3 linked regions of the Methylobacterium currus genome follow. The main gene of each other region encodes a partner of the protein of the gene in region 3 in a complex. Links are inferred from orthologs where the notes say so. Each region holds a gene or a part of one and is shown on either strand. Other genes may lie near its edges. The genes, in order: DA075_RS10565, ccmE and ccmB.

The links.
Region 1: the proteins of ccmB (region 3) and DA075_RS10565 are in contact, whole or in part, in a solved structure (PDB 8CE8), measured with the Escherichia coli proteins. The link is inferred for Methylobacterium currus from one-to-one orthologs.
Region 2: the proteins of ccmB (region 3) and ccmE are in contact, whole or in part, in a solved structure (PDB 8CE8), measured with the Escherichia coli proteins. The link is inferred for Methylobacterium currus from one-to-one orthologs.

What each region holds. Positions count from the first base shown.
Region 1 is NZ_CP028843.1:2,203,686-2,206,637, forward strand. Bases 1-2,803 are described here. They hold DA075_RS10565 (heme ABC transporter permease), read left to right. Parts: upstream 1-922; coding sequence 923-1,684; downstream 1,685-2,803. Other genes in these bases: DA075_RS10550 (EAL domain-containing protein), read left to right, coding at 1-9; DA075_RS10555 (GNAT family N-acetyltransferase), read right to left, coding at 38-514; DA075_RS10560 (DUF1328 domain-containing protein), read right to left, coding at 563-736; ccmD (heme exporter protein CcmD), read left to right, coding at 1,690-1,848; DA075_RS10575 (DsbE family thiol:disulfide interchange protein), read left to right, coding at 1,845-2,444. In the rest of the region: more of DA075_RS10580, read right to left, coding at 2,804-2,952. UniProt on the Escherichia coli protein: Required for the export of heme to the periplasm for the biogenesis of c-type cytochromes.
Region 2 is NZ_CP028843.1:2,544,586-2,547,698, reverse strand. What follows is about bases 113-3,076. They hold ccmE (cytochrome c maturation protein CcmE), read right to left. Parts: upstream 1,872-3,076; coding sequence 1,353-1,871; downstream 113-1,352. Other genes in these bases: ccmI (c-type cytochrome biogenesis protein CcmI), read right to left, coding at 2,061-3,076; DA075_RS12095 (heme lyase CcmF/NrfE family subunit), read right to left, coding at 113-1,199. Also shown: more of DA075_RS12095, read right to left, coding at 1-112; more of ccmI, read right to left, coding at 3,077-3,113. UniProt on the Escherichia coli protein: Heme chaperone required for the biogenesis of c-type cytochromes. Transiently binds heme delivered by CcmC and transfers the heme to apo-cytochromes in a process facilitated by CcmF and CcmH.
Region 3 is NZ_CP028844.1:322,833-325,901, reverse strand. What follows is about bases 150-3,069. They hold ccmB (heme exporter protein CcmB), read right to left. Parts: upstream 1,984-3,069; coding sequence 1,315-1,983; downstream 150-1,314. Other genes in these bases: acnA (aconitate hydratase AcnA), read left to right, coding at 3,016-3,069; ccmA (heme ABC exporter ATP-binding protein CcmA), read right to left, coding at 1,983-2,630; DA075_RS31610 (response regulator), read left to right, coding at 873-1,253; DA075_RS31615 (hypothetical protein), read right to left, coding at 252-653; DA075_RS31620 (ferredoxin reductase domain-containing protein), read right to left, coding at 150-195. Also shown: more of DA075_RS31620, read right to left, coding at 1-149. UniProt on the Escherichia coli protein: Required for the export of heme to the periplasm for the biogenesis of c-type cytochromes.

The sequences.
Region 1 (2,952 bases), on a different replicon or contig from region 3:
GCGGCGTGAGAGGGCGGGTTTTCGCGCCCAGGCCTGGTCAGGACCGGCGATCGGCCTCGCCGGGCACCAGCCGCTTCGCCATGACGATCGTGCGCTCCTCGCCGTGCAGGGTCTCCCGCACGGCCCGGTAGCCGAGCCGGTCGTAGAAACCCACGGCCGTCAACGACGATTGCAGGGTCAGCGCGGCGACGCCCGCTTCCTCGGCCGCCCGCTCGACCGCCGCCATCAACGCCCGCCCGGTGCCGCCCCGTTGCGCGTCGGGAGCGACGAAGACGGCGCGCACGACCGCGCCGTCGCGGCTCGCCGTGCCGACGGGGCGGCCACTCTCCAAGGCGACGAAGACCTGCCGCTCCGCGATGGAAGCGGCCACTCTGTCCGAGGTGAAGCTCCGGGCGACCCGCGCGATGGTCTCAGGCGCGTAATCCCGCGCATTGCTCTCGTGCAACGCAGACAGGACGACGCGGCTGATTTCCGCCGCGTCGTCCACCGTCGCCAGACGGATGTGGCACGCCATCGCTCATCCTCCCCCGACGCCGCGCCGCGGGGGAGTGCCGCGGCCGGCCTAGAGGACCGCCTGGCCCAGCAGAACCGCCGCGATCGCGATCACCACCGCGATCACCAGGAACAGCATGAACAGCAGACGCGCAATGCCGCGGGCGCCCGACGCCACGTTGGTGAAGCCCAGCGCACCGGCCACCAGCGAGATCACGAAGAAGATGATCGCCCATTTCAACATGGCGGGAGCACTCCGGTGCGTTCGGAAAAGTCGCAGCGATAACCGGCATAGCCACGCTTCGTTCCGGATCCTCCACCACTCGCTGCGCCATCCGTCTGCGCCGTTCGTCCGCATTGCTCAGGGAGGCGCCCACGCGCTACACCCACGCCGATGTCGATGGATGCCAAGGCGATAGGTCCCAAGGCGATGGGTCGTCTCACGCGGCTGGCGCAGCCCGGCCATTTCATGCGCTGGTCCGGGGTTCTGCTGCCCTGGGTGGCGGGCCTCGCCCTCGTGCTGCTGGCGGTCGGCCAGTACCTGACCTGGTTCGTGGCCCCGCCCGACTACCAGCAGGGCGAGACGGTGCGGATCATGTACATCCACGTGCCGGCGGCCTGGATGGCGGTGTTCTTCTACGGCGCCATGACGGTCTCGGCGCTCGGCACCCTGATCTGGCGTCATCCACTGGCCGACGTGGCGCAGCGCGCCGCCGCCCCCATCGGCGCCGCCTTCACCCTGATCTGCCTCGTCACCGGCTCGCTCTGGGGCAAGCCGATGTGGGGCACCTACTGGGTCTGGGACGCGCGCCTGACCTCGATGCTGGTGCTGTTCCTGATCTATTGCGGGCTGCTCGCCCTGTGGCGGACCATCGAGGATCCGAACAGGGCCGCCCGGGCGGTCGCGATCCTGACCCTCGTCGGCGCCGTCAACCTGCCGATCATCAAGTTCTCGGTGAACTGGTGGTCGACCCTGCACCAGCCGGCCTCGATCCTGCGGATGGGCGGGCCGACCATCCATCCGACCATGCTCTATCCCCTGCTGGTGATGATCGCCGCCGCCTCGGTGCTCGGCGTCGCCCTGCATCTCCAGGCGATGCGCACCGAGATCCTGCGCCGGCGCGTGCGCACCCTGACGATCCTGGAGGCCGAGCGGCTCGATGCCGCGCTCCTCGCCCCGCAGGCGGCCTGACCGGCATGGATCTCGGCCCTCACGCCCCCTTCATCCTGGGCGCCTACGGCTTCACCGGCTTGGTGATCCTCGGCCTCGTCGCCCACGCGTTCCTCGACCGGCGGGCGCAGGAGCGGGCGCTCGCCCGGCTCGCGCAGGAACCGCCTCCGCGGGGCCGCCGGTGAGCGACGTCCCCTTGCATCCGGTCGAGGAGACCGAGGAGCCGCCGCGCCGCAGCCGGCTCCTCTTCCTGCTGCCGCTCCTCGCCTTCGCAGGCCTGGCCGGCATCTTCCTCGGCAAGCTGCTCACCACCGGATACGATCCCTCCGCCATCCCCTCGGCCCTGATCGGCCGCCAGGTGCCGGACTTCACCCTGCCGCCGGTCCCCGGCCTGACGGCCGACGGCGCCGCGGTGCCGGGCCTGACGGCCGCCGATTTCAAGGGCAAGGTGACGGTGCTGAACGTCTGGGCCTCGTGGTGCGCACCCTGCCAGGTCGAGCATCCGATGCTGGTGCGGCTCTCCCGCGACGGGGTCAACCTCGTCGGCATCGACTACAAGGACCAGCCCGAGAACGGCCGCCGCTTCCTCGGCCGTCACGGCAATCCGTTCCGCGCGGTGGGGGCCGACGAGGCCGGCCGCGTCGGCATCGATCTCGGGGTCTACGGCGTGCCGGAGACCTTCGTGATCGGACCGGACGGGCGAATTCGCGAAAAACTCGTCGGCATCCTGACGCCGGAGAATTACGACGCCTTCCTGGCGCGGGTGCGGGCGATGCAGTAGGGGGCCCTCGTGCCCCTGTCGCGGATCTCCTTCGGCGAACGCGTCAGTCGTCCGGGATAGGGGCGAGGCTATCGCCTCGCTCCCTATTTCGGCAGCGCGTAGATGTTGACCTCCAGCGCGTCGTCGGACGGGCTCGCGAGCGGGGTCAGGTATTCTTCCACGAAGGCATCCTGGACGAGGATGCCCTTGGCATCGAGATAGGCCGTCACCGTCTCGTAGGTCTGGTCGATGCCCTCGTAGGCGCCCTTGTGGGTGAAGCGCAGGGCCTTGCCGCTCGGCGTCGAGCCGAAGCGCAGGTCGTCCGGGAGGCCGGCGGGACGCGGGTTCGGGGCGGCCTCGACCGGCACCATCACCTCGAACTGGAAGCCGTCATCGTCGGTGCGGGTGAAGACCGAGATCGGCTGGCCGTTGGCCTTGATGCCGGCCCCTGCAAGCGCCGCCTCGACCTTGGCGATCGCGTCCTTCAGGCTCGGCAGCGCCTGATCCCACTTCGCGGTGCCGGACAGGA
Region 2 (3,113 bases), on a different replicon or contig from region 3:
GGCACGGCGAGCGGCAGGAAGGTCAGGTTGAAGAAGGGCGGCCCGACCGAGATCTTCTCCCCCGTCAGCGACTCGAGCACGAGCGGATAGAGCGTGCCGACCAGCACCGTGGCGCAGGCCGCCGACAGGAACAGGTTGTTCATCACCAGCGCGCCCTCGCGGGAGATCGGCGCGAACAGGCCGCCCTGGCGCAAGGTGGGCGCGCGCCAGGCGTAGAGCGCCAGCGAGCCGCCGATGAACAGCACCAGGATGCCGAGGATGAAGGTGCCGCGGGTCGGGTCGGTGGCGAAGGTGTGGACCGAGGTCAGCACGCCCGAGCGCACCAGGAAGGTGCCGAGCAGCGACAGCGAGAAGGTCAGGATGGCGAGCAGCACCGTCCAGACCTTGAGGGCGTCGCGCTTCTCCATCACGACGGTGGAGTGGACGAGCGCCGTGCCGGCGAGCCAGGGCATCAGCGAGGCGTTCTCGACCGGGTCCCAGAACCACCAGCCGCCCCAGCCGAGCTCGTAATACGCCCAGTACGACCCCATGGCGATGCCGACGGTGAGGAAGCACCAGGCCGCCAGCGTCCAGGGCCGCACGGCGCGAGCCCAGGCGGCGTCGATCCGGCCCTCGATCAAGGCCGCGATGGCGAAGGCGAAGGTGATCGAGAAGCCGACATAGCCGAGATAGAGCAGCGGCGGATGGATCGCGAGGCCCGGATCCTGGAGCAGCGGGTTGAGGTCGCGCCCCTCGACCGGGGCCGGGTTGAGCCGGGCGAAGGGGTTCGAGGTGACGAGGATGAAGAGCAGGAACACCGCGGTGATCGCGGCCTGCACGCCCAGCGTGTTGGCGCGGAGGGTGGGCGGCACGGCGTTGCGGGCGAGCGCCACCACGGCGCCGAACAGCGCCAGGATCAGCACCCAGAGCAGCATCGAGCCCTCGTGGTTCCCCCAGACGCCGGAGATCTTGTAGATCAGCGGCTTCATCGAGTGCGAGTTCTCGACGACGTTCTGGACCGAGAAGTCCGAGGTCACGTGGGCGTAGGTCAGCGCCCCGAACGCGAAGGCGATGCACGCGAAGGTGGCGAGCGCCGCCGGCACCGTGACGCTGCGCAGGACCGGGTCGCCGGCGCGGCTCGCCCAGACCGGCATCACCATCTGCGTCAGCGACAGGGCGAGCGCCAGGGCGAGGGCGTAGTGACCAACCTCGATCAGCACCAGGGCGACCTTTCGGTAAGCGTTTTGTCCATCGGGACGGGCGATCGGTCGACGGTTCTCCCGACCCGGCGTCCTGCCGCGGCGGATCGCGGGCGTCATCTTAGTCCGGTTCGTCTTCAGCGCCGCCAAGACCTTCCGCCGCACGGGGCGGGACTATTGGACGGCGGTGCGGGAGACGGGCTCGGCGGAGCCTTGCGCGGACGAGTTTTTTCCGGACGTGTCTTGTCCCGGCTTGCCGGCGCCTTCCTGCCAGCGCCCCTGCGCCTTGAGGGCGTCGGCGACCTCGCGGGGCATGTAGGTCTCGTCGTGCTTGGCCAGCACCGTGTCGGCGCGAAAAATCCCGTCGGGCTCCAGCACGCCCTCGGTCACCACGCCCTGGCCCTCGCGGAAGAGGTCGGGCAGCAGGCCACGGTAGCGCACCTGCACGGTCGAGCCGGTGTCGGTGACGGCGAACGCCACCTTTCCGTCGGCCTCGCGCTTGAGCGAGCCGGCCTCGACCAGCCCGCCGAGGCGGAAGCGGGTGCCGGGCGCGACCTTCTGGCCCGCCACCTCGGTCGGCGAGCGGAAGAACACGATGGTGTCGCGCATCGCCGTGAGGACGAGCCCGAGGGCCGCCGCCAGCACGGCGCCGCAGACGAGGATGAGGACGGAACGGCGGCGCCGGCGCGTCATGGTGCGGGTCTCAAGGCCAGCAGCGGGGGAGGGGGGTGAGCGTCATGAGGGGCGTCTCCCGGAGGCGGCCGGCGCGGGGCCGGCTCTGTTGGTTGTCACTGTATAGCAGAGCTTGTGCGGCGAAGCCGAGACCGGCGCGCCCCTCCCCCCTCCCCCGCAGAGGGGGGAGGGGTTCGGCCGTCGCGATCCTCACGGCACCGCCTTCGCGGTGCCCAATCCCATCTCCCGCGCCGCCTCCTCCACCGGAGCGAGCTTGGCCGTATCGTTCCCGAGCGCGGTCCGCGCCTGCGCCAGGGTCTCCTCCGCCCTCGGTCGCTCGCCGAGCACCCCATAGGAGCGCACCAGCCGGGCCCACTCCTCCGGCGTGCCACCCTTCTCGGCGAGGCGCTGGGCTAGCCCCTCGACCATGCCGCGGACCATGCCGCGCTGCTCCTCGCCCATCGCGGGCTTGGCGGCGGCAGGCGGCGCGGTGCCGTCGAGGCGGGCGAGGCTGTCGCGCACCATCGGCAGCCAGGGCGCGTCGGGCGGCGCGGCGGCGGCGAGGGCGGCGTAGCGGGCGCGGGCCTTGTCGCGGTCGCCGTCCTGCTCGGCGGCGCGGGCGAGGTAGAATTGCGGCTTGACCGCCTTCGCATCCTGGCGGAGCGCCCGCTCGAAGGCGTCGCGGGCCTTCGACGAGACGACCCCGTCGCTCGCCGCCACCAGGGCCTCGCCGTAATCGGCGAGCCGCCCGGCCTCCTCGCCGAGGATCCGCAGGGCGTTCTCGTAGGCCTTGATCGCATCCTCGACGCGGCCGAGGCGCAGATAGACCGGCGCCAGCACCGCCCAGCCGCGGCCGTCCTCCGGCGCCTGGGCGAGATGGGCCTCGATCTGCGCCACCGCCGCCGCGAGGTCGTTGCCGGCCGTCCGCGCGTGGGCCAGGCGCTCGGCCTGGGGCTGGGCCGGCAGGTCCGGCGAGCCGTAGATGCCGTAGACGAGGAGCGCGACGAGCGGCACCGTCGAGAGGGCGAAGGCGGAGGCCGCCCGGCGCCGGCGCAGGGCCGGCTCGCCCATCGCCCCGGCGACCCGGCCGGGATCCCGGCTCGCCCGCAGGAGGCGGCGCGCGGCTTCCGCCCGGGCGGCCTCGGCCTCCGGCGCGGCCAGGAGCCCGCGGGCCGCGTCGCGGTCGATCTCGCGCAGCTGGTCGCGGTAGAACCCGGTCTCGGTGGCGATCCGCGCCTCGCCTTCCGGGACGGCCGCGAAGCC
Region 3 (3,069 bases):
GGCGGCGCCGTCGCCGAGGCGGGGCCGAGCGCGGCTGGTGTTGCGCAGGCGCGGCAGCGCCTCCAGCGCGGAATCCTGGATCACGCCGTCGCGGCCGGCGGCGACCGTCCGGGGCAAGGCGGCGTCGAGGGGCGTGTCGCCGGTCGCCACACGGACGGGCTGGCCGTTGACGACGAGCGAGCAGCGGGGGCTCATGGCCGTCTCCGTGCGACTGATCGGGCAGTGTGATGGGACGAGGAGAGCGCCACGCGTCAGCGCGGCGCGAACAGCAGGCGCTCGACCAGGGAAGCCCAGCGGTCGCGGTCGGCGCGCAGGTCCTCCTGCGTATCCTCGCCTTGCGCTTGCTGGATCGTGAGCGCCGCGACCTGGGCGCGCAGCTCCGCCGCGGCCTCCCGCTCGGAGCGCAGCACGGCCTTCATCACCTTGTTCTCGGCCTCGAGGTGGGCGACGAGATCGTCGATCTCCTCCATCTCCTCCTCGTCGGGCGGGGGCAGCCGGTAGGGCCGGGGCCCGAGCCAGCCGGGCGGGAGGAGCAGGCGCCGCACCAGATCGAAATCCGGGCCGGTCCGCCCGTCGAGGTTCGGGCCGCTCCGCTCCTTGAGATCCGGGCCGCTCCGCTCCTGGCCCGAGATGTCAATCGCCGCCTCGCCCATCGGTGCCTCTCCGCGCCTCGTGCCGGCCGTCCGGACCGCACCCTCGGGTGCGCCGCATCCGGTCACGGCCAGGCTGACGATGCTGTCGGCATGGTTAAGGAGCGTTTAAACGCTACGCTCGCATTCGCGCGATTGACCGGGGGAAGCCGGCGACACACTCTCGGTCCGCGACCCGGAGCGGACGCTGATTCGCCCGCCCCGGAACCCACGGAGATCACGATGCTGGATGGACGACGGGTGCTGATCGTCGAGGACGAGGCGCTGGTCGCCCTGGAACTGACCGAGATCGTCACCGGTTCGAACGCCCACGCCGTCGGCCCGGCCCGCACCAACCGCGAGGCCCTGGCGCTGATCGACCTGGAGGAGATCGACGTCGCGATCCTCGACCTCAACCTCGCCGACGGCGAGGCGACGCCCACGGCCGAATGCCTAATCGGCAAGGGCGTGCCGGTCCTGATCTGCACCGGCGGCGTGCTGCCGCGCGCGATGCGGCTGATGTGGCCGGACCTGCCGATCCTGAGGAAGCCCCTCAATCCCGATCGCCTGGTCGAGGCGCTGGGCGCGCTCTGCCCCGAGCCGGTGGGCGAGAGCCGGGTCTAGCGGGCGCACCCGCGCGGGCGGCGGATCACCGGCCGCCGCCCTCGTCCCGGCAGCCGAAGCCCTACTCCCCCCACCGCAGAGCCGCCGCCGCCGCCAGCGTGCCGACCACGCCCGCCGCGAGGCTGAGCGCGGCGAGGATCGCCAGCGGCGTCGTGAACGGCACCGTGCCACTGACGGCCGCTTCCGCCGCCGAGACGCCGAAGATCAGGGTCGGCACCATCAGGGGCAGCACCACCACGGCAAGGATCAGGCCGCCGCGGCGGATCGAGGCGGTCAGCGCCGCCCCGACGGCCCCGATGAAGGTCAAGGCCGGGGTGCCGACGAGGAGCGTCAGGCTGGTCGCCGCCATCCCGGTGGGGCTCAGGGCCACGAGGAGCCCGAATAAGGGGGTGGCCAGCGCCAGCGGCAGGCCGGTGGTGAGCCAGTGCGCCGTGACCTTGGCGAGAACCAGGAGCTCCAGCGGGGCGGGGGCGCCGGTGAGGAGATCGAGGGAGCCGTCTTCCTCGTCGGCCTGAAACAGGCGGTCGAGGCCGATCAGCGTCGCCAGCACGGCGGCGATCCACAGGATGCCGGGGCCGATCCGGGCGAGCAGGTTGAGGTCGGGCCCGAGGCCGAACGGCACCAGGGCGACGATCATCAGGAAGAACACCAGGGACAGCGCCCCGGAGCCGCCGATGCGGCCGGCGAGGCGCAGGTCGCGGGCGACCACGGCCAGAAAGGCGCGGCCCATCAGAACGCCTCCGCGAAGGGGTCGGCCGCGGCGTCGGACCGGGCGGCGCGGAACGCCTCGACCGAGAGTTCGCGGGCGCTCTCGAGGCCGAGCGCCTGGTGGGTGGCCGCGATGACGAGGCCGCCTTCCGCCAGATGCCCCCGCATCAGCCCGGCGAGGGCCCCCTGCGAGGCCACGTCGAGGGCGGCGGTCGGCTCGTCGAGGAGCCAGAGCGGCCGGCGGCAGACGAGGAGCCGGGCGAGCGCCACCCGCCGGCGCTGGCCGGCCGACAGGTAGGCGACCGGCAGCGCCGCCGCATGGGCGAGGCCGAGGCGGGCGAGCGCGGCGCGCGGGTCGAGATCGGCCTCGCCGAGCAGGTCGCGGGCGAAGACCAGGTTCTCTTGCGCCGTGAGCGCCCCTTTGAGCCCGTCGCGATGGCCGACGACGTGAAGGCATTCGGGGATGGTGCGCTCGCCCACGCCCTCGGCGACGAGCCGCCCGGCCTCGGGCCGCAGTCGCCCGGCGAGGATGGCGAGCAGCGACGATTTGCCGGCGCCGTTGCGACCGGTCACGGTCAGCGCCTCGCCGGCCTCGAGGGTGAAGGAGAGCCCGGCGAAGACGCGGCGGCCGGAGCGCCGGCAGGCGAGGTTCTCGGCGATCAGGCGCAAGGGCGGGTGTCCAAGGATGGGGATCTCCGGATGGAATCTCCGGGGGCGGGCAACGGCCGCGTTTACGCTATGCGCGCGCCGCCGAGAATGCGCGATTGCGCGGCCACCAGACCCGTAGCGGCCAGTTTCGAAGTGTTCTATACGCATCCCCGGCTGCGCCGCGCGACCTTCAGAGGCGTCCAAACCGTCCTTCGCGCATCCCAGTCCGGGCACCCCCGGGGCGGCGCGCGCACCGTCCGATTCCCGCCGGCAGGCGAGGGCGGGCGGCACACGGGTCTTCCCTGCGTCAGCCAGGGCCGAGCCCGCAGCGCATCCGGCCGAACACTTAGGTGTGGCGCAGGTCCTGCCTGCGCCGTGTTCGACAACCCCTCGCGAGGACCACGCCGTGGCATCGATCGACAGCTTCAAGGCCCGCCAGACGCTTCAGGCCGGCGGAAAA